Regions from separate parts of the Variovorax sp. H27-G14 genome, predicted to be linked through region 1. Evidence: predicted binding sites of a transcription regulator. Region 1 holds the regulator's gene; the other holds the start of a gene.

The links. The regulator NrdR, encoded in region 1, represses ribonucleotide reductase genes. The targets are predictions, from matches to a motif close to CACNANATNTNGTG.
Region 2: VLK31_RS04745 (ribonucleoside-diphosphate reductase subunit alpha) is a predicted target of NrdR. The motif match lies at 5,558-5,571, and genes of this name have one in related genera.

The regions. Positions count from the first base shown of each region.
Region 1 covers NZ_JAYLVN010000002.1:240,625-251,305, forward strand. Annotated here, with positions in the region: gene VLK31_RS06595 (PilX N-terminal domain-containing pilus assembly protein) at 1-331, shown strand, start outside; gene VLK31_RS06600 (pilus assembly protein) at 345-4,214, shown strand; gene VLK31_RS06605 (type IV pilin protein) at 4,211-4,621, shown strand; gene VLK31_RS06610 (GspH/FimT family pseudopilin) at 4,618-5,178, shown strand; gene nrdR (transcriptional regulator NrdR) at 5,196-5,639, opposite strand; gene glyA (serine hydroxymethyltransferase) at 5,664-6,908, opposite strand; ZMP/ZTP riboswitch at 6,950-7,075, opposite strand; gene VLK31_RS06625 (transglycosylase SLT domain-containing protein) at 7,106-7,951, opposite strand; gene VLK31_RS06630 (DUF748 domain-containing protein) at 8,597-10,681, shown strand, end outside.
Region 2 covers NZ_JAYLVN010000001.1:1,018,559-1,029,239, reverse strand. Annotated here, with positions in the region: gene VLK31_RS04760 (carbohydrate kinase family protein) at 1-169, shown strand, start outside; gene VLK31_RS04755 (histone H1-like DNA-binding protein) at 297-893, opposite strand; gene VLK31_RS04750 (ribonucleotide-diphosphate reductase subunit beta) at 1,090-2,325, opposite strand; gene VLK31_RS04745 (ribonucleoside-diphosphate reductase subunit alpha) at 2,548-5,463, opposite strand; gene ampD (1,6-anhydro-N-acetylmuramyl-L-alanine amidase AmpD) at 5,825-6,439, opposite strand; gene VLK31_RS04735 (sigma-54-dependent transcriptional regulator) at 6,426-8,000, opposite strand; gene VLK31_RS04730 (two-component system sensor histidine kinase NtrB) at 8,005-9,702, opposite strand; gene VLK31_RS04725 (PP0621 family protein) at 9,699-9,965, opposite strand; gene VLK31_RS04720 (inner membrane protein YpjD) at 9,962-10,681, opposite strand, start outside.

The DNA.
Region 1 (10,681 bases):
AGAGAACCAGGGGCTGTGCGCACCGGGCGAGCCGGGAACAGACCCCGCCTGGATGACGGCGGACTTCGCAGCCGATGGCCCAAGGTCTGTTGCCTATGGCGCGTTCACCGGCCAGACCTACGCCGCCACCGCCCGCGCACCGCGCTACATCGTGGAGGCCGTTCGCAGCCGCGGCACAGGGCAGGGCGATGCACTGCAGAACGCGAGCGCACAAGGACCCGGCTATGTCTTTCGCGTCACGGCCATCGGCTTCGGCACGCGCGAAGAGACCCAGGTGGTGCTGCAGACCAATCTGTACAAACCGGCGGCCAGTCCGGGTTGCCCTTCCTGAAGAAGGAGTTCGCATGCGACCTTTTCGAATCCTGGTGCCGGCGGCTTGCGCCTTGTCCATCGGCCTGTCTCTCGCCCATGCCGCCACGCAGGCGCTGCCGCCCGACGCCGTGCTGCCCGGCGAGTCGCTGTTTTCACTGGCATCACGTGTCGATTCCGGCATGGTCATCGACCTGTCGCTCAAGCAGTCGAACGCGGGCGCGGCCTACCGCGACAGCTTCGACTGGAAGAAAACCTACGTCGGCTACTGGGACCCGATGGGTTGCTACGGCTACGCGAACGGCGACGGGTACTTCAGGCGTGCATCCACGGCAACGAGGCGCAGCGGCGGAGAAATCGTCTGCTCCCAGCAGTGGAGCGGCAATCTGCTGAACTGGGCAGTGTCGTCGTCCCTCGACGGACTGCGCCTGGCATTGACCGGCGGCGACCGCGTGGTGGACGAACCGGACCGCACAGTGTTGCAACGCGCTGTCTTGCCAGAAACTTTCTATCGCGGGCCGCACTTTCCCGACAAGACGATCACCGGCAACCTCGACAGCCTGACGCCGTTGGTCACGGGAGCGCGCGACGCGTTGCGAGCCACAGGCACGCTGAGTTTCAGCAACTGCCTCGATCGGATCGTCGTCGGCTCCACGGCTGCCGGAAGTTGCGCGGAGCCGGTCGGCACATCTTTCATGGCACGCGTGGAGGTTTGCGCGCCGGCCGAGGCGGCATTGCGTCGCTCGCTCTGCGCCAGATACCCGAACGGCGGTCACAAGCCCGAGGGCGCCATCCAGCGCTACGCCGCGCAGATGCGGTTTTCTGTTTTCAGCTATTTGCCGAACGACGACCCCGCACGCTACGGCGGCGTTCTGGTCGCACCCATGAAGCACACGGGCCCCACCAAGACCGACATGAACTTCGACCGGGTGAACAACCCAGACTCGGAGTGGGATGCACACACGGGCGTGCTCAAGCCCGAGGCGATGGGCTTGGCCGCAACTCACGCAAGCGGTGTCATTCACGCCATCAATCGCTTCGGGCGCGCCGGTGGCAAGCCGGGCGCTTACGGGTTGTTCGATCCAGCGGGCGAGCTCTACTACGAGTCGCTGCGCTATTTGCAAGGCAAGGCGCCGACGCCCAATGCCCTCGACGGCGCGGCGCCAGGCCTTGGGGCGCGCAGGGCAGACCCCATCGCAGCGAGTTGCCAACGCAGCGGCATCCTGCTGATCGGCGATGCCGACACCCACTACGACCGCTCACTGCCCGGCATGTCGAAGGGGGACTCTCCCGGTGATTTCGACCGTGGCTTCAACAACGCGGCTTACGAACCCGACACGGCGTACTGGACGAGTCTGGTCGGGGCTTTCGAGAACCGCGAAGCGCTCTCGTACGCGCACCCCTCGGGCAAGGCGGGCCTGGTCACCACCGGCAACGACGGTCCGCCGGCCCTCAACTACAAGGGCGGCACACGCCTGACCTCCGCCAACATCGCGACCGCTGAAACAGGCGCCGGCAAGGGCTCTTTCGGGATGGCGGGCCTCGCCTATTGGGCCAACACGCAGAAGATCCGAGCCGACCACGAGGACCTGCGTGTCCAGACCTTTGCCATCGACCTGGGCCTGGGCGGCGGAACTGCCGCCGGACAAAGGCAGCGCGGCAGCGCGTTTCATCTGGCCGCAAAGTACGGCGGCTTCGTGGACGGCAACGAAGACGGCAATCCTTTTCGCGCGTCCAGCAGCGCGTCCGGCAGCGGGTCCGAATGGGCCGAAGGCCTGGATGCAGACGACCGGCCCAGTCCCGCCAACTACCTGCTGGCCGGCGAGCCGGCGCAGATGGTTGCCGCTGTCGGCCGGATCTTCGCGCGTGCGAACGCGATGGCCAGCGGCGGCAGCACACCGGGCGGTGCTCTTTCGTCCGGCACGGTCGCGAAGGCGGGTGCCAGCCTGTACGTGACCAAGTCCGAAGGGCGGCGCTGGTCGGGCACGCTGCTGTCGTACCCGCTGCGGTTCGATGCGGCAAGCGGAGCAGCCAACCGCGACCCCAAGCCCGACTGGGATGCCGGCGAGTTGCTGACGGGCAATGCCAACGCCAAGCCGGCCGTGGTTGCTCGTGACCCCGCGAGCAGGCGCATCTTCACGCTCTCGACCGCCGCCATCGGCATTCCTTTTCAATGGGATGCGCTCGACAACGGATCGCGTGGCTGGTTCAACGCGACGCCCCATGCCCAACCCGCTGCTTTCGACCGCCTCGGCGCGGAGAGGTTGGCGTACCTGCGTGGCGACCGCAGCAAGGAGTTGTCCGCGCCACATGGCATCTTCCGCGTGCGCGACTCGGTCATGGGGGATGTGGCCAACGCAAGACCGGTCTTTGTGGGTGCGCCCAGTCTCGGGATTCAGGAGGCCGGCTACGACAAGTTCCTGGCCGCACATCGCGCTCGAACGCATGCGGTGTACGTCGGCACCAACGGCGGCATGCTGCATGCCTTCGAAGCGCATACCGGGCGCGAACTGTTCGCCTATGTGCCGCGCACCATGTTCGCCAAGCTGGCTGCCTACAGCTCGCCGGACTACGTGCACCAGAGTTATGTCGATGGCACGCCTGCGGTCGCGGAAGCGCGCATGGCGAGCGGTGCATGGAAGACCGTGCTCGTCTCGGGCAGTGGCGCCGGGGCCACGGGCGTCTTTGCGCTCGACGTGACAGACCCTGCGGACGTCTCGGCCGACAAGGTGTTGTGGGAGTTCAACGGCGCGTACGACGACGACATGGGCCGCGTGACGCAGCCGCCTCGGATCATGAAGTTCCGTACGGCCGCGCCCACCAAGACCCAGCCGGCAAGCCACGGCTGGTTCGCGGTGGTTCCTTCGGGCTTCAACAACGCCAACCCCGACAAGCGCGCCGCGTTGTTCCTGCTGTCGCTGGACAAGCCCGCGGGCGAAGCCTGGCGGCTCAACCGCAACTACTACAAGTTCGTCTTGCCGGCTCCGAGCGACGCCAGCACCGTCAATGCGTTGAGCACGCCGGGCGACTACGCCGCATTGGACGGGTCCACGCGCCTGCTGTATGCCGGCGATACGCAGGGCAATCTGTGGCGGTTCGATTTCACGGGCAATGCACCGTGGAGCAAGGCACTGGCGTCAGACGGGCTGCCTTTGATGGTCGCCATGGTCGGCAGCGGTGCCGATGCCAAGCGACAGCCCATCACCACGGCGCCGGAGGTCGGCATCGGGCCGGGCGGCGGTGCGATCGTGCTTTTCGGCACCGGAAAATTCGTGAGCCCCGAAGACCTGGGCCGCGCTGCCCGCGGCGTGCAAACGGTCTACGGCGTGTACGACAACGGCACGGCCATTCCCGCAGGCGAGGCGCGCATGCAGCTTCAGCCGCGCCGCGTCCGCCCTGCGAGCGAAAAGGCCTTCCCGCCCATTGTTGGCGATGCCTTCGTCCATGGCGCGTTCAACGCCAAGACGAGCGCCCGGCGCGGCTGGTACTTCGACCTGCCGGGCGGGCTCGATCAAGGCGAGCGTGTGGTTTTCAAGCCGGTGCTGAGCGACGGACAACTGTTTTTCAACACGCTGATTCCCAATGCCAGCGCATGCACCACTGACGGCGGCGGACGCAGCTGCGCGGTGAACGCCATGACGGGCATCTCGCAGGGCGGCACCTGCGTGCCGTCGAGCGTCGGGATGCCGGGCGAGCCGCTGCTGGTTCAGTTGGGTGAGAGCGCCGTCGGCGCTGCCGATGCATTGGGGCGGCGGACGGAAAGCAGGCGCGTGGGCATCGTCAATGTCGGCACCCGCGGCAGCGGCATCTCGACGCCGTCACCGGCCGATGGCGGCAAGGCGTCCCGAATTGGTGGTCGCCTGAACTGGCGCCAGCTCGTCGACTACCGCAGGACGAAGCCATGAGGGCGACGGTGCTTCGCGGCTTCACCCTGATCGAGTTGCTGATCGTGCTCGCCATCGCCGCGATCCTGGCGGCCATCTCCTATCCGTCGTACATGGATGTCGTGCGAAAAGGCTGGCGCAGCGAAGGGCGGGCCGCGCTGATGCGGCAGATGCAGGAGCAGGAGCGCCACTTCACCCAGGCGGGGCGATACCGGCGCTACCAGGGGGACTCGGGAGACAGCGGCTCGGGCGGTAAATACGCCCTTCAGGGCGGCAATTGCGAGGGGAAGGGGCGCATCGACCACTGCATTCGGCTCACCGCCACCTTGAAGCCCGGCTTCTCCGATCCCCAAGTGGGCAATCTCTGGGTCGACAGCACGGGCGGCAAAGGGTGCGATGGCACGCAGCCCGGCTGGTGCTGGCAATGAGGGGGCGCAAAACGGCGGCGGGCGGCTTTACTTTGATCGAGCTGATGGTGGTGATTGCCATCGTGGCGGTGCTGGCGGCCATCGGCGCGCCGAGCTTTCGCGACATGCTGCTCAACCAGCGTCTCGCGACTGCCGCCCAGGCCTTCAACGCCGCGTTGAGCTTTGCGCGCATGGAGGCCATTCAGCGCGCGCAGAGCGTAAGCGTGCGTGCGTTGCCGGGCACCGACTGGTCGCGCGGTTGGGTGGTGCAGGCCGGGCCTGAAGATGCACTGGTGACGCTGCGTCATTTCGACGCATTGCCGCAGGGTGTGCATGTGGATGCGACGCTGGGCGGGGGCTTTGCGCAGGGCTTGCGCTACGACGGCAACGGGTTCTCGCGCCAGACCGTCAGGTCCGGCTTCAGCGCGGGCTGCCTGACACTGAAGGCCGACACGGGGCGCCGGGCTTCCATCGTCGTCTCGCCCTCGGGGCGGCCAAAGCTGTGCAACCCGGATGTGATCGGCGATTGCGGCTCGGGCGCGTGTGGAAAGGGCAGCAAGGAAGAAGACGGCGCCTGAGCGCGCGCCGCCGGCGATCAGATGTCGCGCAGCAACTGCCTGAACTCGTCCACGTCCTCGAAGCTGCGGTACACCGAGGCGAAGCGCACATAGGCGACCTTGTCGAGCTTTTTCAGTTCGCGCATCACGAGTTCGCCGACCTTGGTCGACTCGATTTCGCGCAGCCCGCTGGCCAGCAGCTTCTGCTCGATGCGCAGCAGGGCGTTGTCGATCTGCTCGATGCTCACCGGGCGCTTGCGCAGCGCCAGCATCATCGAGGCGCGCACCTTGGTCGAGTCGAAGTCGGCGCGGCTGCCGTCCTTCTTCACGACCACAGGAAAATTGACGTCGGGCCGCTCGTAGGTGGTGAAGCGCTTGTCGCAGGCGGCGCACTGGCGGCGCCTGCGAACGAAGTCGGCATCTTCCGAAACGCGGGTCTCGACGACCTGCGTTTCAAGATGACCGCAAAAAGGGCATTTCATGCGGTCAGGTCTTCTTCCTGGCGATCAGCGGTAGACAGGGAAGCGGCTCGTGAGTGCGTGCACCTTGGCGCGCACGGCGTCGATGTTTGCCGCGTCACGCGGGTTCTCGAGCACGTCGGCGATCAGGTTGGCGGTGGCGCGGGCCTCTTCGTCCTTGAAGCCGCGGGTGGTCATGGCGGGGGTGCCGATGCGCACGCCGCTGGTGACCATCGGCTTTTCCGGGTCGTTGGGGATCGCGTTCTTGTTGATCGTCATGTGGGCGCTGCCCAGCACGGCTTCGGCTTCCTTGCCGGTGATGCCCTTGGAGCGCAGGTCGACCAGCATCACGTGGCTTTCGGTGCGCCCGCTCACGATGCGCAGACCGCGCTCGGTGAGGGTGTTGGCCACGATCTGGGCGTTCTTGACCACCTGTTGCTGGTAGGCCTTGAACTCGGGCGCCATGGCTTCCTTGAACGCCACGGCCTTGGCGGCAATCACGTGCATCAGCGGGCCGCCTTGCAGGCCGGGGAAGATTGCGCTGTTGATCGCCTTTTCGTGCTGCGACTTCATCAGGATGATGCCGCCGCGCGGGCCGCGCAGGCTCTTGTGGGTGGTCGAGGTGACGATGTCGGCGTGCGGCACCGGGTTGGGGTACACGCCCGCGGCCACAAGGCCGGCGTAGTGGGCGATGTCGACCATGAAGATCGCGCCGACGTCCTTGGCCACCTTGGCAAAGCGCTCGAAATCGATGCGCAGCGAGTAGGCCGAAGCGCCCGCGATGATCAGCTTGGGCATGTGCTCACGCGCCTTGCGTTCCATGGCGTCGTAGTCGATGGCTTCGTTGGCGTCCAGGCCGTAGCTCACCACGTTGAACCACTTGCCGCTCATGTTCAGCGGCATGCCGTGGGTCAGGTGGCCGCCTTCGGCCAGGCTCATGCCCATGATGGTGTCGCCGGGCTTCAGGAAGGCGAGCATCACGGCTTCGTTGGCCGAGGCGCCGCAATGCGGCTGCACGTTGGCTGCGTCTGCACCGAAGAGCTGCTTGACGCGGTCGATGGCCAGTTGCTCGGCCACGTCGACGTGCTCGCAGCCGCCGTAGTAGCGCTTGCCCGGGTAGCCTTCGGCGTACTTGTTGGTGAGCTGCGAGCCCTGGGCCTGCATGACGGCGGGCGAGGCGTAGTTCTCGCTGGCGATCAGCTCGATGTGATGTTCCTGGCGCGCGTTTTCGGCTTGAATGGCGGCCCAGATTTCGGGATCGGTCTGTTCGACCAGAATATTGCGTTGGTACATGGCAGTCCTTTGAAGACGAGGTCCTTGTTCTTCAACCAAACAAGGGCTGCCCAGGCGAACGGCTGAACGCCTGGTGTGCCCAGGCGGTACGCTTCCCAGTGGTATTCCACGTCAGCGCGGGGCACCTTGTGCGGGTGCTGCGCCTATCGCCAGTCGCGTACGGGGCCGAGTGTAGCTCACACCCGGCCAGGTGCACTTCAGGAAACGGAGGAAAGCAAAGCGACCTTGGCGGGCTCCGTGCCTTCTTCGGCCTTGATCGGTGCCGGCGCAACGATTGGAATCGGCTGCGCGCGAACGGTCGTGCGAGGCGGCTGCACCGACGGTGCGCGGCCATTGGCCACCTGCAGCAGGCGCTCATGCTCGGCCATCACCTTGCCGGCATAGCCGCCGTCGTCTTCCAGGTTGGCCGCGCCCACGTAGTAGCGCAGGCCGCCTTCGAGCGAGCCGGCGCGGGCGATGCATTCCTGCAGCACCTTCACGCCCACGCGCATGTTGGTCACCGGATCGAAGGCGGTGAGCGTGCCGCCCGCGCTTTCGTACTTGTCGCCGTGCACGCGGGTCATGACCTGCATCAGGCCCTGGGCGCCGACATGACTCTGGGCGAACGGGTTGAAGCTGGATTCGACGGCCATGATGGCCAGAATCAGCGTCGGGTCGAGCTTGGTGCGCTTGCCGATGTTGTAGGCCTCGGCCACGAGCACGCTCAGCGGCTCTGCCGCGACGCTGTACTTCTTGCTGAGCCAGTAAGCCACGGCGGCCTGCTGTTTGGGCAGGTCGCTGGGGCTCGCGGCCGTGGTCCGCTCGATGGCGGTCGGCTCCAGGTCGGTGACTTCCGGCGCGGGCTTGCGCGATTGCAGCCAGCCCATCAGTTGCTCCTCGCCGGTCTTGCGCAGGTCGGGCCGCGCCACGAGGGCGAGGGCCGCGAACACGATGGCCAGACCGACCAGTGCAAACCCGTTGTGGGTGATCTCAAAAAAGCCGTCTACCACATCGGACACGAAGGTCCTTAGCCCGCGGGCTGTGGCATCGAACGCCTTGTTCATCGCTCTTCCTTTCTGTGCGGCACCCGAAACGCAACGCCGATAAAGGCGAAGGTCGAAGGCAGCGGCGCTTGGATTGGTACGAATCAGGCTCCGCGCATGGAGTGAAGGGGGTTGGGAGCGCGGTGGCCTGATCAAGCCGGTTGGGATTCGGCAGCGGATTCAGGGGGCTCCGCCACATTGGGTGGCCGGAGCAGGGCGGATTCTAGCGTGGCTAAATACCCGGTCAAGCATAATGAATTGAATCTTTATACACATGAGTGTTTAGAAGTGTTGCCATTCGAGGCGTTTCGGCTTACGGGAAAGCCCTTTGTAAAACGCGTTTGCAATCCGAGGGTGCGCCGCCTAATCTGAACGGGCCTGAGATTTCAGGCGTTTTTCCGAGGTCCCGCAGTCCGAGATGCAAGTCGAGGGCTCAGCGTCCGAGGATCCACGGTGGCAATCTCTTGCTGCCAGCACGGTGGGAACCATTGACTTCCTGCCGCGCGAATCGATGGCTTGGGTCTTAGGCCCGCCATCAAGCCCGGTGGCGAGACGTTCAGTCGAGCCACCGGGCTTTCTTTCTTCTGTGCCCGGTGGCGACACGTTCAGTCGAGCCGCCGGGCTTTGTTGCTTCTGGCGCGCACCTCTTTGCGGCACACTCCCGCGATGGATGCAGCTTCGATCAAACAAAACAAATGGGTGCGACGGGGGATCGTCGCGGTGCTGGTTCTGCTGGGGTTCTGGGCCATCGCCTGGCTGGCGGTGCCGCCCATCGCCAAGAGTCAGATCCAGAAGATCGCGAGCGAAAAGCTGGGCCGGCAAGTCACCGTCGGCAAGATCGATTTCAAGCCCTGGACGCTCGAGTTCACCCTGAACGACCTGCGCATCGCCACCGCCGACGGCAGCAAGTCGCAGCTCTCCATCGCACGCATCTACGCCGACGCCGAACTGCAGTCCATCGTGCGCCTCGCACCGGTGATCGACACCGTCACCATCGACGCGCCGACCGTGCTTCTGACCCACCTGGCAGACGGCAAGTACGACATCGACGACATCCTGGCCAAGCTGGCCGCCGGCCCGCCGCCCGACCCCAACGCCAAGCCCGCGCGCTTTGCCATCTACAACATCGCCATCAACGGCGGCTCTGTCGACTTCGACGACCAGACCGTCAAGCGCAAGCACGAGCTGCGCGACTTCGTGCTGAAGGTGCCCTTCCTCAGCAACCTCGACTCCAAGCGCGACATCAACACCGAGCCCAAGCTGGCCTTCGTGCTCAACGGCAGCAAGTTCGACTCGGCCGCCTTCACCACGCCTTTTGCCGACAGCCGCAAGACCGACGCGCAGGTGCAGTTCAAGGGCCTCGACCTGGTGCCGTACCTGGGCTACATGCCGGGCGGTCTGCCGGTGCGCCTGCAGGCGGGCACCCTGGACGCCGACTTGAAGATCGCCTTCGAGCACGGCGCCACCAACGACCTGAAGATCACCGGCACGCTCGAGGCGCACGCCACCAAGGTGGCCGATGCCCGCGGGCGCGACCTGCTGGGCTTCGAGTCGCTCAAGCTGGCGCTGGCCGATGTGCGTCCGCTGGAGTCGGTGTTCCATCTGAGCGAAATCGCGCTGGTCAAACCGCAGCTGGCGGTGGCGCGCGATGCGTCAGGCCAGCTCAACCTGCTGGCCACCGACCCCGCTACCGGCGCAACTGAAAAGGCGGCGCCGCTGCCCACCGCGGCAGCCAGCGCGCCCGCCGCGACCGCCGGCACCGCAGCTGAAAAACCGATGCTCAAAGTGCAGGTCGACAAACTCGCCCTGAGCGGTGGGCGCATCGGCTGGCGCGACGAAACCGTCAAACCCACCGCGGCCGTCGACGTGACCGAGCTCGGCTTCGACGTCACGGGCGTCACATGGCCCATGGAGAAGCCGGCCGAGTTCAACGGCAGCACCGCCATTGCCGGTGCGTCGCTCAAATTCAAGGGTCGCGCCACCGACAAGGTGGCCGATGTGCAGACCGAAGTCGAGGCGCTGCCGCTGTCGCTGGCCGCGCCCTACCTCGCGCAGAGCCTGGAGCCCACGCTGGACGGCAAGCTCAGCGGGCAGATCGACATTGCCTGGGCTCAGCCCAACCTGAAGTTCAAGGCCCGCCGCCTCTCCGCCGACGGTCTTGCGCTGACCCAGGCCAAGACGGCGCTGGCCAGCGTCGGTCGCTTCGAGCTGGTCGATGCCGAAGCCGACATGACCAGGCACACCTTGAGCGTGGGCTCGTTCACCGCCACCAACCCCAAGGTGCGCATCGAGCGCGACAGCGAAAAGCACTGGATGTTCGAGCGCTGGCTCAAGACGCCCGCCGGCGGTGGCACGAAGGAGGCCGACGCCAAGGTCGCCGCGCCCAAGCCCGCGGCGGCCGAAGTGCCGCAGCCCGGCGCCAACACCAAGCCCTGGGCACTGACCGTCGGCACCCTGGCGGTCGACAACGGCGCACTCTCCTATGCGGACAAGGCCAGCGCCACCCCGGTGACCGTGGAAGTCACCGCCTTCAAGCTGCTCGCCCAGAAGCTGGCGCCAGACACCAACGCCGTCTCGCCGCTGGAGGTGTCGGGCCGCATCGGCTCCGGGCGTTCCGACCCGGGGCGCTTCGACTACAAGGGCAACATCGTCCTCAAGCCGCTCGCGGCCGAGGGTCGGCTCGAGGTGGCCTCGTTCCCCGCGCATGCATTCAAGGCCTACTACGCCGACGCGCTCAACGTCGACATCCGC
Region 2 (10,681 bases), on a different contig from region 1:
CGAGCCTACGGGTTGCGGCGATGCCTGGCGCGGTGCGCTGTTGTTCGGTCTGGAAAAGGGCTGGTCGCTCGCGCAGTGCGCGGCGCTGGGCAACAAGGTCGGCGCCATCAAGATCGCGCAGCGCGGTCCGCAGAACTACGAGATCGATCGCCAGGCCCTGGGGCTCTGATCGTCGTCGCACCGGGGCGGTTCACTGGCCCGGTGAATCTGCCTGGTGCAGGCCAGCGAGCGCCCATGAAAAAAGCCCGACACCGTGAGGTGTCGGGCTTTTGCGCCTTCAAGGCCGCTGAGAAAACTCAGGGCTTGCTGGCCGTGGGGAACGGCCAGGCTGCCTGAGGGTTCAGCGTCGTTTGCGCCGCGGGAGCGGGCGCTACGGCGGCAGCCTTTGCAGGTGCAGCGGCCTTTGCCTTGGGAGCCTTCTTTGCAGCAGGCTTCTTGGCAGCGGCAGCCGGCTTTGCAGCAGCAGCGGGCTTGGCAGCAGCGGCAGGCTTGGCGGCAGCGGGCTTTTTCGCGGCTTTCTTGGCCGCGGCCTTTTTCGCAGGCGCCTTCTTGGCAGCAGCCTTCTTCGCAGGCGCCTTCTTGGCGGCGGCCTTCTTCGCCGGAGCCTTCTTGGCAGCGGCCTTCTTGGCCGGTGCTGCCTTCTTGGCGGCTACCTTCTTCGCCGGAGCCTTCTTGGCAGCGGCCTTCTTGGCCGGTGCTGCCTTCTTGGCGGCTACCTTCTTTGCCGGCACTGCCTTCTTGGCGGCTACCTTCTTGGCAGCGACCTTCTTGGCGGGAGCGGCCTTCTTTGCAGCTACCTTCTTGGCCGGAGCCTTCTTAGCAGCCACGACCTTCTTTGCCGGAGCCTTCTTTGCAGCGACCTTCTTGGTCGGCGCTTTCTTTGCAGTTGCCATTTCTATTTCTCCTTGATCAAGTTGAAAAAATCAACCTATTGAAGCACTCCACGCACGTTGGGTAGCGTGAAGTGATTCATGGCGTTGGAATCTGAGCTCCAGCACCATGAACACCTGAGCCCTCGTCCATGCCGCGCTCTTTGGCGCGGTCGGTGGCAAGGGCAATTCTTGAAATCATTATTTCGTGTCGAAAGATTCAGTCCCAGGACAGCGCGCCACCCGATTGGTACTCGATCACGCGGGTCTCGAAAAAGTTGCGTTCTTTCTTCAGGTCAATCATCTCGCTCATCCAGGGGAACGGGTTTTCCTCGTTCGGGAAGAGCGTTTCGAGGCCGATCTGCTGTGCACGCCGATTGGCGATGTAGCGCAGGTAGCCCTTGAACATGGAGGCGTTCATGCCGAGAACGCCACGCGGCATCGTGTCTTCGGCGTACTTGTATTCGAGCTCGACGGCCTTCATGAAAAGGTCCTTGATCTCGGCCTTGAACTCTGGCGTCCAGAGGCCGGGGTTCTCGAGCTTGAGCTGGTTGATCAGGTCGATGCCGAAATTGCAGTGCATCGACTCGTCGCGCAGGATGTACTGGTATTGCTCGGCGGCGCCGGTCATCTTGTTCTGGCGGCCCAGCGCAAGAATCTGCGTGAAGCCGACGTAGAAGAAGAGGCCTTCCATCAGGCAGGCGAACACGATGAGCGACTTGAGCAGCGTCTGGTCGGTTTCGTGCGTGCCGGTCTTGAAGTGCGGGTCGCTGATGGCGTCGATGAACGGGAGCAGGAACTGGTCCTTCTCGCGGATCGACTGCACTTCGTTGTAGGCGTTGAAGATCTCGCTCTCGTCCAGGCCGAGCGACTCGACGATGTACTGGTACGCGTGCGTGTGGATCGCTTCCTCGAAGGCCTGGCGCAGCAGGAACTGGCGGCACTCGGGGGCCGTGATGTGTCGGTAGGTGCCCAGCACGATGTTGTTGGCGGCGAGCGAGTCGGCGGTCACGAAGAAGCCGAGGTTGCGCTTGACGATGCGGCGCTCGTCTTCGGTCAGGCCGTTCGGGTCTTTCCACAACGCGATGTCGCGCGTCATGTTCACTTCTTGCGGCATCCAGTGGTTGGCGCAGGTGGCGAGGTATTTTTCCCACGCCCACTTGTACTTGAACGGCACCAGCTGGTTGACGTCGGTCTGGCCGTTGATGATGCGCTTGTCGGAAGCCTTGACGCGTTGGGCGGCAGCGGGCGTTGCTGCGGCAGCAACCGATCGCAGCGGGGCAGCGCCGTCATTGAGCGCGCTGTTCGTGCGAAGTGCGGGTTGTGCAATCGACGAAGTCGGAGCGTCCACCGAACGACCTGCGGGCGAGCCGACGGTCGATGCGTTGTGGTGCTGCAATCCTTGTTGCATGTCCTTTGGTAAGGAGGGCTTGACTTCTTCGTCCCAGGTCAACATAGAAAAATCCAATGCTCAAATTATCGGAGTAACGATGTGAGTTGCAAAGTGCTCGTTCACATCGCACGCCATTTATGTGGTTGTTATGTTGCTCGCATGCATCGCGCGATGTCAGTCAATGCCGTCATTGAATGAACGTCGCGCGACTTTCGCATGCACCTCGCTGATTCGCTGAAGCGTTGCGCGCATTTTTCGGATGCGCTGCAACGCTTCATTTGCACATCACTGGCAGGCTTCGCAGGTCGGATCGTCCACACCGCAGAACGCGATGTCGGTAGCAGGCATTGCACTCATCTGCGCTTGCGCCGCAGCGGCCGCCACGTCGAGTGCGCTCATGCCCGAAGGTGCATCGTTGCCCGAGGACACCGCGTTCAGGCGGCCCGATTGCACCGTCGACTTCTCGGCGTGCGTCGCGCTCTGCGTGCGCAGGTAGTAGGTGGTCTTCAGGCCGCGCAGCCATGCGAGCTTGTACGTGTCGTCGAGCTTCTTGCCCGATGCGCCGGCCATGTAGATGTTCAGCGACTGCGCCTGGTCGATCCACTTCTGGCGACGCGAGGCGGCTTCCACCAGCCACGTGGTTTCCACTTCGAACGCGGTGGCGTAGAGCGCCTTGATGTCCTGCGGCACGCGGTCGATGGGACGCAGCGAACCGTCGAAGTGCTTCAGGTCCATGACCATCACGTCGTCCCACAGGCCCAGGCGCTTCAGGTCGCGCACCAGGTAGTGGTTGATCACCGTGAATTCGCCCGACAGGTTCGACTTGACCGACAGGTTGCCGAAGCAAGGTTCGATCGAGGCGTCCACGCCGATGATGTTGGAGATGGTTGCCGTTGGAGCAATGGCCACGCAGTTGGAGTTGCGCATGCCCTGGTTCTTGATCTTCAAGCGCAGCGCGTCCCAGTCGAGCGTGGACGAACGGTCGACCTCCACGTAGCCGCCGCGTGCCTTTTCGAGCATGTCGAGCGTGTCGATCGGCAGGACGCCCTTGTCCCACAGCGAGCCCTTGTAGCTCGAGTACTTGCCGCGTTCGCGCGCCAGGTCGGCCGACGCCGAGTACGCGTGGTAGCAGATGGCTTCCATCGATTCGTCGGCGAACTGCACGGCCTCTTGCGATGCGTACGGAATGCGCAGCTCGTACAGCGAGTCCTGAAAGCCCATCAGGCCCAGGCCGACCGGGCGGTGACGCAGGTTGGAGTCGCGCGCCTTCTTCACGGCGTAGTAGTTGATGTCGATCACGTTGTCGAGCATGCGCATCGCGGTGGAAATCGTGCGCTTGAGCTTTTCCTGGTCGACCTTGCCGTCCTTCAGATGCTGCAGCAGGTTCACGGAACCCAGGTTGCACACGGCGGTTTCGGTGTCGCTGGTGTTCAGCGTGATCTCGGTGCACAGGTTCGACGAGTGAACCACGCCGGCGTGCTGCTGCGGCGAGCGCACGTTGCAGGCGTCCTTGAACGTGATCCAGGGGTGGCCGGTCTCGAACAGCATCGTGAGCATCTTGCGCCACATGTCGGTGGCCTGCAGGGTGCGCGCGGGCTTGATCTCGCCGCGGGCGGCCTTCTCTTCGTAGGCGACGTAGGCCTTTTCGAAGTCGGCGCCGAACAGGTCGTGCAGGTCAGGCACGTTGGAGGGCGAGAACAGCGTCCAGGTGCCCTTTTCCATCACGCGGCGCATGAACAGATCGGGGATCCAGTTGGCGGTGTTCATGTCGTGCGTGCGGCGGCGGTCGTCGCCGGTGTTCTTGCGCAGCTCCAGGAACTCCTCGATGTCGAGGTGCCAGGTTTCCAGGTACGTGCAAACCGCGCCCTTGCGCTTGCCGCCCTGGTTCACGGCCACGGCCGTGTCGTTCACCACCTTCAGGAACGGCACCACGCCCTGCGATTCGCCGTTGGTGCCCTTGATGTGGCTGCCGAGTGCGCGCACGCGGGTCCAGTCGTTGCCCAGGCCGCCCGCGAACTTGGAGAGCAGCGCGTTTTCCTTGATCGACTCGTAGATGCCGTCCAGGTCGTCGGGCACGGTGGTCAGGTAGCAGCTGGACAGCTGCGAGCGCAGCGTGCCGGCGTTGAACAGGGTGGGCGTGCTCGACATGAAGTCGAACGACGACAGCACTTCATAGAACTCGATGGCGCGCGCTTCGCGGTCGATTTCGTTCAGCGACAGGCCCATGGCCACGCGCATGAAGAACGCCTGCGGCAGCTCGATGCGGGTCTTGCGCACGTGCAAAAAGTAGCGGTCGTACAGCGTCTGCAGACCCAGGTAGTCGAACTGGTTGTCGCGCTCTGCCTTCAGGGCGGCGCCCAGGCGGGGCAGGTCGTACTGCAGCAGCTTCTCGTCGAGCAGCTCGTTCTCCACGCCCTTCTTGATGAACTGCGGGAAGTAGTCGGCGTAGGCGGTGGCACGGTCAACCGGCATCACTTCGCGGCCGACGATTTCCTTGAAGATCGTGTGCAGCAGCAGGCGCGCGGTGGCAAAGGTGTAGTCGGGGTCTTTCTCGATCAGCGTGCGGGCCGCGAGGATGGACGCCTTGTAGACCTCGTCGAGCGGCACGCCGTCGTACAGGTTGCGCATGGTCTCGGCGACGATCGGCGCGGAGGTGATGCTGTCGCCCAGGTTTTCGCAAGCCGACTCGATCAGGCCCTTGAGCTCGTTCAGGTCGAGCTCCACGCGCTCGCCGTTGTCCAGCACATGCAGCGTCTGCACGGCGGGCATTTCGTGTTCGCCCTGCTTGGAACGCTCCTGCGTACGGCGTTCGCGGTACAGCACGTAGGCCCGTGCAATTTCATGGTGGCCGCCGCGCATCAGGCCGAGCTCGACCTGGTCCTGCACGTCTTCGATGTGGAAGGTGCCACCGCCCGGACGCGAACGCACCATGGCGCGGATCACGCCTTGCGTGAGCACGTCGACCGTTTCGCGCACGCTGGCCGAGGCCGCGCCCTGGGTGCCGTGTACGGCCAGGAAGGCTTTCATCATCGCGATGGCGATCTTGTTCGGCTCGAAGGGCACGACCGCGCCGTTGCGGCGAATGATCTGGTAGTGCGCGAGGTTCTGGCCGGCGGGCGATCCAGCGGTGTCTCGCTGCTGCTGCACGGGCGACGACGGGATGGCGCGCGAAGTCGATTGGGGGTTCAGGGCTGTTTGCATTCGCTTCCTCTCGGTTGGCAATTCTTGTTGGTTGGCGACGCCGGGGCTGGGCCGGGCCGGGGTGTCGCATCGGTGCTGATGACCGGACGGAGGACACTATATCTAGGGTCTGGACACCCCACAAGCCACTACCGGTAGTGTTTTTGCCCCGGAGCACACACCGGACAAACTTCATTCGGCAAGGCCCGAGGCCAGAGATGCCGCGTGAACACTGGCCTATGTTGGCGCAACCCGCATGGCGCTTGGCTTGCAGGCCGATTTGGGCTTGCAGCCCGCATGGTTGCTGGCGGTGACGTTTGCAATTCGGGTGCGGATGCGCGCCAAGCGCATCGCATCGCGGTACGTCACGCGATTGAAAAAATTAGCGCTGCACCACCTGCGCCGGAAACATCTGTGGATTCCAGCCGAGTTGTTCGCGCAACAGGCGCCAGTCGAAGCCGGCGCCCGGGTCCTGTTTGCGGCCCGGCGCGATGTGCTCGTGGCCCGCGATGAACGCAATCGGGTAGTGCTGCGCCAGCGCCGCGCACAGGCTGGCAAGCGTTTCGTATTGCGGCTCCTCGAACAGCTGGCCTTCGAGACCTTCGAGTTCGATGCCGATGGAGTCGTCGTTGCAGTTGCCGCGCCCGCGCCAAGACGACACGCCGGCATGCCAGGCGCGGTCGTCGCAGCTCACGAACTGCCAGAGCTCGCCGTTGCGCCGCACGTAGAAATGCGAGGACACCGCCAGCCCGCGGATCGATGCGAAGTAGGGGTGCGCGTCCCAGTCGAGGCGGTTGGTGAAGAGCTGCTGCACGGCGTCGCCGCCATACACGCCGGGCGGCAGGCTGATGGAATGCAGCACCACCAGGTCGGTGGGCGCGGTGGCGGGGCGGGGGCCGAAGTTGGGCGAGCGCAGCGCCTTTGCAAAGCGGTACCAGCCGGCTTGCCAGAGGCCGTCGTCGGCGGGCGCTTCGAAGGGGGCGTCAGTCGTCGGCATGGCTGCTTGCGCCATCGTCGCCGTTGGGTGTGGTGATGCCCAGCCGCGCGATGCGGTAGCGAATCTGGCGCAGGCTCATGCCCAGGCGCGCGGCCGCCGCGGTGCGGTTGAAGCCGCTCTCGTGCAGCGCGCGCACCAGAATCTCGCGCTCCTGCTGGTCGAGGTAGGCCTGCAGGTCGGACGGCAGCGGCGGCGGTGCCGCCTTGGCGAATGCTGGCGGCGCGGGCGACAGTGAAGGCCCCGGCGCCGGCATGTCGAAGGCCGGCATCAGCGGCGCGGGCGCGGACGCGGCGGCCTCGGCGGCGGCGGTGAAGCCGCCCATCAGGTCCAGGTGCAGTTCGTCGCCGTCGTTCAGCGCCACCGCGCGGTGCAGCAGGTTCTCGAGTTCGCGCACGTTGCCGTCCAGCGGATGCAGCGACAGCCGGCGCAGCAGGTCGTGCGACAGGTGCGGCACCGGCAGCCCGCCGTCCTGGGCGATGCGCGCGAGCAGCGCGGCGCACAGCGCGGGCAGGTCTTCGCGGCGCTCGCGCAGCGCGGGCACCGCGATCTCGATCACGTTGAGGCGGTAGAACAAGTCCTGGCGAAAACGCCCGGCCTGCACTTCGGCGTGCAAGTCTTTGTGGGTGGCGCTGACGATGCGCACGTCGACCGCTTCTTCCTGCGTCGAGCCGATCGAGCGCACGCTGCGCTCCTGAATGGCGCGCAGCAGCTTCGATTGCATGGCCAGCGGCAGGTCGCCTATTTCGTCGAGAAACAGTGTGCCGCCACGCGCAGCCTGAAAGTAGCCGTCGCGGTCTTGCGCCGAGCCGGTGTACGAGCCCTTCTTTGCGCCGAAGAATTCGGCCTCCAGCAGGTTCTCTGGAATCGCGCCGCAGTTCACCGCCACGAACGGGCCGTCGCTGCGCTGGCTGCAGGCGTGCACCGCGCGCGCCACCAGTTCCTTGCCGGTGCCGGACTCGCCGCGCACCAGCACCGGCGCCATGCCGCGCGCGACCTTGGCGATGCGCGACTTGACGAGGCGCATGGGCTCCGATTCGCCCACGAGCCGATCGAGCGCGGTGATCCCTGTTGTCGTGCCTGTTCCCGCACCAAGACCAAGGGACTCAGCCTCGTTGGCGTTGCCGACCACAGACGCCACCTGCGCCGGCTTGACCGCCGCCGGCATGGCGTTGCGCGCCTGCACCGCGGATGCCACCACGGCGCGGAACTGCTTCAGGTCGACCGGCTTGGTCAGATAGTCGAAGGCGCCGGCCTTCAGTGCCTCCACCGCGTTCTCGGCCGAGCCGTAGGCCGTCATCACCACGCAGCGCTCGCTGCGCTGCTCTCTCTGGATGCGGTGGATGATCTCCATGCCCTGTCCGTCGGGCAGCCGCATGTCGGTGATCACCGCATCGAAGCGGCCGGCCTCCAGGTGCTGCCAGGCTTCCGACACGCTGCCCGCGGCCTCCACGCGGTAGCCCTCGCGCAGCAGCGTCAGCTCGTAGAGCGTGCGCAGGTCGGGTTCGTCGTCGATGACCAGGATCTGCGCCGGGCGCTGTGTGGAAGAGGGGGGAATGCTCACGGCGCTATTGTGTCAGCCGGTTTTCGCTGACGGCGAAGCTGACGAAGAATTCATTGCCCTCGGGGCCGCCCGGCACCAGCGCGCGCCGCTCGTAGCCGATGGTGGCGCCATGCCGCCGGCACAGCTCGCGGCACAGGAACAGGCCGAGCCCGCTCGATCGGCTTTCGGAAGAAAAGAAGGGCTCGAACAGGTGGCGCTGCACCGCCGGCTCCAGCGGCGCACCGTCGCTCCACACCATGAGGCTGGGGCGCGCGGTACCGCCGCGCTGCAGCGTGGTCAGCACCTGGACCGAGTCTTCGCGCTGCCCGGCATAGCGCGCCGCGTTGTCCAGCAGGTTGACGATCAGCCGGCGCAGGTGCTCGGCGTCGAAGCGCACGTCGCTGCCGGGCGCGTCGAGCGCAATGCGCACGCCCTTGCGCTGCGACTGGCGCACCCACTCCTCGGCCAGCACCTGCACCGCGGGGTCGAGCACCACCTGCTCGCCGAGCGACAGCACGCGCTGCTGGCGGGCGCGCGACACGTCGAGCACGTCGTCCACGATGCGCGCGAGCCGCTGCGCGTTGTGCTGCACCATGCTCGTGAGCTTGCGGTGCGCGGGGTCGGTCAGGTCTTCGTTGAGCAGCGCGCTGGCCTGCGTGATGGCCGCCAGCGGGTTGCGGATTTCATGCGCCACCGCCGCCGACATGCGGCCCATGGCGGCCAGCTTTTCGGTGCGGATGCGCGCCTCTAGCTCGCGCAGGTCCTGCAGGAACATCACGCACAGGCTGTCCACGCGCTGCTCGCTGGTGGGCGTGAGGCGCGTGCGCACGCGCACTTCGCGCGCCGCGCCGCGGGCCTGCGCCACCGGAATTTCTTCTGTCTGCGGCGCCCGGCGCGCGAAGGTCTGGCGCGCCAGCGCGGCCAGCGCATGCCACGCGGGCTGCGCATGCAGCGGGAACGGCAGCGCCAGCTTGGCCAGGCCCTGGCCCAGAATGGCGTCGGCCGCCGGGTTGGCCGCATGCACCAGGCCGTCGGTGTCGATCACCAGCACGCCTTCGCTCAGCGTCTCGATCACCAGGTTGTTGACCTGCGCCTGCATCTGCGCGCTGATGCGGCTGCGCTGCGCCACGGCTTCCTCGCGCGCCAGCCGGCGGGCCAGTTCATGCGCCAGCAGCGCCACCACGAACAGGCCCGTGCCGGTGAGCGCGGCCTGCACGAAGCGCCCCGACGAGTCGACCGGCTGCTGCAGCCAGTGCCAGCCGGCGTCGGCCAGCAGCAGCAGGGTGACGCCGGCCGCGGTGCCCAGGCTCACGCTCATGGTGCCGAGCACCGCGCTCATGAGCACCGGCAGCGCGAACAGCGGCGTGTAGTTGACGCTGCCGCCCTGCATCACCTGCAAGGCGGTGAAGGCGCCCAGGTCGATGCCGATGGTCAAGAGCCACAGCGCGGTGAAGCCGCGAATCGGCGGCTGAAAGCGCGTGTACCGCATGCCCAGCCAGCTGGCCACCACGTACAGCGCGGCAATGGCAATGGGCACCGGCTGCATCGGCTGGCCGAGCGCAAAGGCCACGCCCTGCAGCACCACCAGCACCAGCGCAACGAAGCAGCGCGCGCCCATGAAGCCGCGCCACAGGCGCGTGAGCGCGGTGCTTTCGCCGGGGCCGAGGTCGAGCACGTCCCAGTCGGTGACCGGATCGCCGCGCGACCAGAGGGGGGCGCTCATTTCGCCGTGACGGCTTCGCGGTGCGCGGTGCTGCAGTAGACCGTGCCGGCCGGACCGGCAATGGCGTCGGTGGCGGGCAGGTGCAGCCCGCAGTGGCCGCAGCGCACCATGGCCTGCGGCGCGCCGACCTTCGCGGGCGCGCGTTGCTGGGCCTGGGCCTTGGCCGCGCGTTCGCGCTGGGCGTCGCGCATTTCTTCGCGGCGGTTCTTGCGCCAGAGCCAGATGGCGACCCACAGGACCGCGAAAACGAGGAGGTACTTCATACAGGAGGACGCGCCAACACCACTTCGAGCACGAAGCGGGAGCCCACATAGGCCAGCAGCAATAGCGCCGAGCCGGCATACAGCACGCGGCGCGCCGTGCGCCCGCGCCAGCCGAAGCGGGCCCGACCGATCAGCAGCACCGCGAAGGTGAGCCAGGCGAGCACCGAGAAGGTGGTCTTGTGGTCCCACTTCCACATGCGACCGGCGGCGCCGTACAGCTGTTCGCTGAACAGCAGGCCGGCCAGCAGCGTGGCCGACAGCAGCACGAAGCCGGCGGTGACAAAACGAAAGGTGAGCCGTTCCAGCGTGAGCAGCGGCACGCCGCCCTGCGGTTCTGCGGTGGCCAAGCGAATCTGCTTTTCCGCGCGGGTAATCAGCCAGGCGTGCACCACGGCCGCGCCGAACAGCCCGTACGAGGCAATGCCCAGCGCCAGGTGCAGCGGCAGCCACGGCGAGGCCGTGACGTGCAGCGGCGTGCCGGGAAACAGAATGGCCAGCAGCACCGCCGCCGCGCCCAGCCAGGCCAGCGCGCGGCGCACCTTCAGCTGAGGGTACATGCGGCTTTCGATGGCGTAGACAGTGAGCACCAGCCACGCGGTGACCGACAGGGCAGGCGCGAAACCGAAGCGCGGTTCGCTGCCGATCAGGCCATGGGCCAGCACCGCGGCGTGCAAAAGCCATGCAATGCCCAGAACCCATTGGGTCGATTGGCGGCT